2 regions of the Herbiconiux aconitum genome follow, and region 1 is predicted to be linked to the other one. Evidence: riboswitches for the same ligand, from Rfam matches in the RefSeq annotation. Region 1 holds a riboswitch; the other holds the start of a gene.

What was found. Region 1 has a riboswitch for glycine ahead of gcvT (glycine cleavage system aminomethyltransferase GcvT). Riboswitches for the same ligand answer to the same signal wherever they lie in the genome.
Region 2: linked by a shared signal. The riboswitch ahead of N1027_RS00940 (L-serine ammonia-lyase) and the one ahead of gcvT (glycine cleavage system aminomethyltransferase GcvT) in region 1 are both predicted to bind glycine.

The regions. Positions count from the first base shown of each region.
Region 1 covers NZ_JANLCM010000002.1:303,456-306,854, reverse strand. The annotation lists gene gcvH (glycine cleavage system protein GcvH) at 1-332, opposite strand, end outside; gene gcvT (glycine cleavage system aminomethyltransferase GcvT) at 334-1,473, opposite strand; glycine riboswitch at 1,561-1,657, opposite strand; glycine riboswitch at 1,659-1,754, opposite strand; gene N1027_RS12995 (copper resistance CopC family protein) at 1,807-2,535, opposite strand; gene N1027_RS12990 (fatty acid desaturase family protein) at 2,552-3,399, opposite strand, start outside.
Region 2 covers NZ_JANLCM010000001.1:213,004-216,402, reverse strand. The annotation lists gene N1027_RS00950 (polyprenol monophosphomannose synthase) at 1-706, opposite strand, end outside; gene N1027_RS00945 (GtrA family protein) at 879-1,388, shown strand; glycine riboswitch at 1,446-1,544, shown strand; gene N1027_RS00940 (L-serine ammonia-lyase) at 1,697-3,160, shown strand; gene N1027_RS00935 (FUSC family protein) at 3,204-3,399, shown strand, end outside.

The DNA of each region.
Region 1 (3,399 bases):
AGTTCGGGCAGCTCGCTGAATTCGATCTTGAGCAGCCACCCTGCGCCCAGCGGATCGCTGTTCACGAGCTCGGGCGCGTCTTCGACGGCGGCGTTCTTCTCCACCACCGTGCCGTCGACAGGGGCGAAGAGCTCGCCCACCGACTTGGTCGATTCGATCTCGCCCACGACGCTTCCGCCGGCGATCACGGTGCCGGCAGCAGGCAGGTCGAGGTAGACGATGTCGCCGAGCTGCGCTGCCGCGTAGGCGGTGATGCCGATGGTGGCGACGCTGCCCTCGACGAGCACCCACTCGTGCTCGGAGGTGTAGCGGAGTTCGCTCTGGTCAGTCATGTCAGTCCTTCTTCCGGCGGTAGAACGGGAGGGTCGTGGTGCGGAACGTGAGGCGGGTGCCACGGATGTCGACGCTGAGCTCCGTGTCCGGCTCGGCGAACCGCGGAGCGACGTAGGCCATGGCGATCGGATGCCCGAGCGTCGGCGAGAGCGCCCCGCTCGTCACGACGCCGATCGGCTCCGTGGCCGCGTCGTCGGCGGCCTCGGCGTAGATCGCGTAGTCGGCGCGGGCGGCGCGGCGACCGTCGGCCACCAGACCGACCAGCACCGGCGCATCCGTCGCCGGCCCCTGCTCGAGGGCTTCTCGACCGACGAAGGCGGCCTTCGCCATCGCGGGCACGCGCCCGAGTCCGGCCTGCACCGGGAAGGTCTCGAGCGAGAGCTCATGGCCGTAGAGCGGCATGCCGGCTTCGAGGCGCAGCGTGTCGCGGCTGGCGAGCCCTGCGGGCACGATCCCCTTGTCGGCTCCGGCCTCGGCGACGGCCGTCCACACGGCTTCGGCGAGATCCGGATGCACATACAGCTCGAATCCGTCCTCCCCCGTGTAGCCCGTACGCGCCACGAGAACCCGCTCGCCACGGAAGGTGCCCTCGATCGCCCGGTAGTAGCGCAGCTCGTCGAGCCCAGGTGCCTCGAAGCCCGCGGTCGCCTCGAGGATGGCCCGCGAGCCCGGACCCTGCACGGCGATCAGCGCCGTCTCGTCGCTCGTGTCGCGCAGCATGGCGTCGAACCCGTCGATCCGGTCGGCCAGCGCCGCCGCAACCGGGTCGTGGTTCGAGGCGTTGGCCACGACGAGGAAGTCGGAGTCTCCGGTGCGATAGACCACGAGGTCGTCGATGATCCCGCCCTCGGGGGCCAACAGCAGGGAGTACTTCGCCTGACCGAGCTCGATGGCCGAGAGCCGACCGGCGAGCGCGTGGTCGAGGAACGCCCCGGCCTCAGCGCCGGACACCTCGAACTCGGCCATGTGCGAGAGGTCGAAGAGGCCGGCCGCGCTCCGCACCGCGTGGTGTTCGGCGAGGTCGCTCGAATAGCGCACCGGCATCTGCCAGCCGGCGAAGTCGGTGAAGGTGGCGCCGGCGGCGACGTGCACCGCGTGCAGCGGGGAGTAGCGGGGAGGGGAATCCGTCGATTCGGTCATGAGTTCTCCGGTTTCGTCGCAGGCGGGGCCGGCGAGTGGCGGGAGCACACTGCGCGGTGTCGAATCGTGCAGATCTGCTCTGAGAACTCCCCCTCTGTCATCGTGCCTGAGAGTTTCACGCCGCAAGCGACGCTTTCACCATGGGCGAGCCGCTGTCGATGCTGCGGACTGCTTTCCAGAGCGGCCAGTTCGATGCGGTACGAGGACCTGAGAGATTATCGGGGAGGATTGCTCCTTCGGTGCCGTTCCGGATTGTGGAGCGGCTCTCCCGCGTCGAGCTAGTGGCCAGCGGTATTCAGTTGGAAGGTGCTACGCGAACGAGCATAGCGCCCCTCACTGATCGCCGTAGCCGCCACCACGGCTGCGCCGCACCGCGAGCACGACGATCCCCGCGATGGCCCCGAGAGCCACGAGACCGAGGAGCACGGCGACGGGCCACGGCACGACGGGAGCGGATGCCGGGCTCGGCGCATCCGTCGCCGTGACCGTCGCCTCGGTGGCGTCGGCGGTCGGCACGGGTGTCGACGCGGTCGCGACCGGGGCCGGACCGGCCGCGTCGGGAGTGGAGGTCGGGGTGCCGTCGGGGTCTCCTGCCCATGCGTCGCCACAGGCGGGCGATTCGGTCAAGCCGTCGTGGGCGCCGTCGAGCGTGCTGGGTTCGTAGTCGAACTCGTACTGCCCCGACGTCGGGTGCCCGTCGGAGGAGACGACCTGCCAGAGCACGACGTAGGCGCCCGCGAGCCCGAGCGCGATCGGCGTGTCGACTGTGGAGTCCTGCACCGACAGGCATCCGGATTCGTGGTGCAGCCCCTCGCTGTCCACCACCTCGATCGCGAAGCCGTCGGTGCTTTCGCCGAGGGTGAGGAGCTCGTCAGAGAAATCCAGGGTCACGACACCGGGATCGGTCGTCAGCGAGTCTCCGGCCGCCGGTGACGACGATTGGAGCGCGTCATGAGCCGACGCCGCACCCGCCGATCCGACGACGAGGAGCGCGACGACGCCGGCGGCTGCGAGGCCGCCGGCGAGGGCGTTGAAACGGGTGCGGGTGGGCGGAGTTCTCACCCGACAACGATATCCGTCAGCTTCGACGAACCCGGTACTGGTTCACCAGCGGGCAGTCGAAGGGATCGGGTGCGTGCATGCCCACCCGGTTCATGTAGGCGATCACCGCGACGTGCGCCTCGAGCAGCGAGGTCTGCGTGTAGGGGATCTTGTGGGTCGCGCAGTACTCCTGCACGATCGGCCGTGCCTTCATCAGGTTCGGGCGGGCCATGTTCGGGAACAGGTGGTGCTCGACCTGCAGGTTGAGCCCGCCCATGAACACGGTCATGCCCCAGCCGCCCGCGATGTTGCGGGAGGAGAGCACCTGCTTGCTGAGGAAGTCGATGCGGCTGCCGGCGGGGAAGATCGTCATTCCCACGTGGTTGGGGGCGAAGGACGCACCCATGTAGAGGCCGAAGACGGCCAGCTGCACGCCGATGAAGGCGAACGCCATGCCGAGCGGCAGGAAGTAGAAGATGACGGCGACATAGGCGACGAGACGGATGCCGATGAACCAGAGTTCGAAACGGCGGCCCTCGACCGGCTTGCGGCTGAACAGCGTCTTGAACGACAGGTAGTGGAGATTCAGGCCCTCGAGCAGCAGCAGCGGATACAGCGCGTAGCCCTGGCGGCGGGTGAGCCACGCCATCAGGCCTCGGCGCGACGCGGCATCCTCTTCGATGAAGGAGACCGTGTCGATCTCGATGTCGGGGTCTTTGCCGATCACGTTCGGGTTGCCGTGGTGGCGGGTGTGCTTCGACATCCACCAGGTGTAGCTCATACCGACGAATGCGGTGGCGAGGGTGCGGCCGGCGCGGTCGTTGGCGGGGCCGGACTCGAACACCTGACGGTGCGAGGCCTCATGGGCGAGAAAAGCGAATTGCG
Region 2 (3,399 bases), on a different contig from region 1:
GTTCGGGTGCGCGCCCGATCCTGCTCGCCAGCCCCCACGACGTGACCTTGGCCAGTGCTTCGACCACGATGCCGGTCGACATCTTCGACACGCCCTCTTCACGCTCGACGAACGTGATGGGGAATTCGCCGATGGTGCCGCCCGAGCGCTCGAACATCCACGCCAGCTCGATCTGGAAGCAGTAGCCCTGCGAGTTGACCGTGCTGAAGTCGATCGCCCGCAACGAGTCGGCGCGAAAACCGCGGTAGCCGCTGGTGAGGTCGTGCAGCTTCGACTGCAGCAGGATGCGGGCGTAGGCGGTGCCCGAGCGGGAGATGAGCTTGCGGTAGGCGGGCCAGTTCTTGATGACACCGCCCGGGATCCAGCGGGTTCCGATAGCCATGTCGGCGCCGTTGCGGAGCAGTGCGGTGAGGCGCGGCAGCTCTTCGGGCTGATGCGACCCGTCGGCATCCATCTCCACCACGAAGTCGTAGTCGCGCTGCAGCGCCCAGCGGAAGCCGGCGGCGTACGCGGCGCCCAGACCGTTCTTCTCGGTGCGGTGCATCACGTGGATGCGGGCGTCGTCGGCGGCCAAGTCGTCGGCCAGCTGACCGGTGCCGTCGGGCGAGTTGTCATCGACGATCAGCACCTCGGTGCCGGCCTCTGCGGCGAGAACCCGCTGCGTGACGCCGGCGATCGAGCCGATCTCGTCATAAGTCGGTATCACCACGACAGTTTTCGCCATAGTTTCCTCAATCGGTCAGGTGCTGCCAAGTCTGACGGCGCTCGAAAGCGTATCGATGCTTCCTGTTCATTTTCCCCAGTTACGCTCAGCATTCTCTTGGAAGATACGAAAAGTTCTTATCTCTGGTTTCGTACGTCAGAAACGGTATTCCTTCATGACCAGTGCCCCCGCAACGAGGTCGCGCTTTCGTCTGCTCGCTGTCGAATTCATCCGATTCGGCCTGGTCGGCGGGCTCGGCTTCATCGTGGATGTCGGGGTCTTCAACCTCCTGCGCACGACGGTCATGGACCCGGCGCACATGCACGAGGGGCCGGTGATCGCGAAGCTGATCTCGACCGGCCTGGCCATCCTCGTGAACTGGCTGGGCAACCGGTACTGGACGTTCAAAGAACGCCGCCGCGCCGACATGCTGCGCGAGAGCATCGAGTTCTTCGCCGTGAGCATCATGGGCATGGGCATCGGTCTGGCCTGCCTCTGGTTCTCGCACTACGTGTTGCACTACACCTCGCTCCTGGCCGACAACATCTCGGGCAATGTCATCGGGCTCGTGCTCGGCGCGATCTTCCGCTTCGTGCTCTACCGGGTGTGGGTGTTCGGCGAGCACCGGGTGCGCGTTCCGGATGCGCGGGTCGAGACCGCAGGAAAGACGACCTCGATCTCCTGAGGCCCGTCTGATAGGTTCTGGTTCAGTCAACTGGCAGTATGCAATTGAACAAGCCTTCGAACAGCAGCGGGAGAGTCCGTCCGAGAGCCATCGGTCGGCGCCGTAGGAGCAATTCCTCTCCGGGAAACTCTCAGGCCCATGCACCGCTGCAGTTGGGCGACTCTGGAGAGCGAATCACCGCGGCGCACCCGTTGCGTGTGGTTCCACCGATGGGGCAAGCGGCGATTACCGCGAAATCTCTCAGGTCAGGTACAGAGCGGAGAGGGACACCGTCGGCGCAACAGCGCGCCGCGGGCGAATGGAGTCCCATGACACTCAGCATCTTCGACCTCTTCTCGGTGGGCATCGGCCCGTCCAGTTCGCACACGGTCGGCCCCATGCGCGCCGCGGCCTCGTTCACGAGCTCCCTCGTCGAGGGAGGCGTGCTCGACCGCGTCGAGGGGGTGCGGGTCGACCTGTTCGGTTCGCTGGCGGCAACGGGTGTGGGGCACGGAACGCCGTCGGCCGTGTTGCTCGGTCTCGAGGGACTGCGGCCCGAGACCGTGACACCCGCGCAGATGGACGAAGGACGAGCGCGGATCGCAACGACGTCGACGACTCTGCTCGGTGGGCGCCGGCCGATCCCGTTGTGCGAAGCCGACGTCGTGATGCGACCGCTCACCGTGCTGCCTCAGCACACCAACGCGGTGCGGCTGACGGCCTTCGGCGGTGACGGTGCGGTGCTGGTCGAGGAGACGTACTACTCGGTGGGCGGGGGGTTCGTGGAGCGGGAGCAGGATGGGGGCGCTGGCGGCGCTGGGGGCGCCCTTGGTGTTGCCCCCACCGCAGTACCCTTTCCGTTCCGAACGGCGGGCGAGCTGCTCGGGCACTGCCGCGCGAGCGGACTCAGCTTCGCCGGCGTCATGCTGGCCAACGAGGTGGCACTGGCCGGAGGTGGCGATGCCGCGGCGGGCGACACGGCAGCCGACGATGCGGCAGCCGGGGTGCGGGCCCGGTTGCTGGCCATCCGCGACGTGATGGACGAGTGCGTCGAGACGAGCCTCGGGCGCACCGGCGTGCTCCCGGGCGGGCTCGCGGTGCGGCGCCGGGCGCCGGAGTGGCGGGAGCGCCTGCGGGTGGAAGACCCTCACGGAGCACCCGAGTTCTGGCAGGAGTGGGTGAACCTGGTGGCGCTCGCGGTGAACGAGGAGAACGCATCCGGGGGTCGTGTGGTGACCGCTCCCACGAACGGCGCCGCCGGAATCGTGCCGGCCGTGCTGCACTACGCGCGCACCTATCTGCCGCACCACCTACCGCCGGGGGCGACCGTGCCGGTGCCCGTGACCTCCGACGACGACGTGTGCGTGCGTTTCCTCCTGGCTGCGGCTGCCGTCGGGGTGCTCTACAAGGAGCAGGCCTCGATCTCGGGCGCCGAAGTGGGCTGTCAGGGCGAGGTGGGGTCGGCGTCGTCGATGGCGGCCGCGGGGCTCGCCGAGGTGATGGGCGGCACGCCCGAGCAGGTCGAGAACGCGGCCGAGATCGCGATGGAGCACAACCTCGGGCTCACCTGCGATCCGATCGGCGGGCTGGTGCAGATCCCGTGCATCGAGCGCAACGCCATTGCGGCGTCGAAGGCCATCAATGCGGCGAAGATGGCGCTGTGGGGCGACGGCAGCCATCACGTGAGTCTCGACCAGGTGATCGCCACCATGCGCGAGACCGGCCGCGACATGAGCGACAAGTACAAGGAGACCGCGTTGGGGGGTCTGGCGGTCAACGTCGTGGAGTGCTGACAGGCATCCGGATGCCCGCTGCGGCGCGCACTACTGTGGAAGCGTGAGCTCGGGCGGAACGACCGACGGCGCCAGCTCGCCCCCTCCTCGGCAGCAGACCGGGACCGGGCGCTGGCGGTCGATGGCGCGGGCCACGATGGTGCCGGTGCGCACCTTCCAGGCCAGTGCGCGCACGCCGCTGCTGCAGGTGTTGAAGACCGCGGCCGCCGCCGTCATCGCCTGGGTCGCCTGCTCCTTCA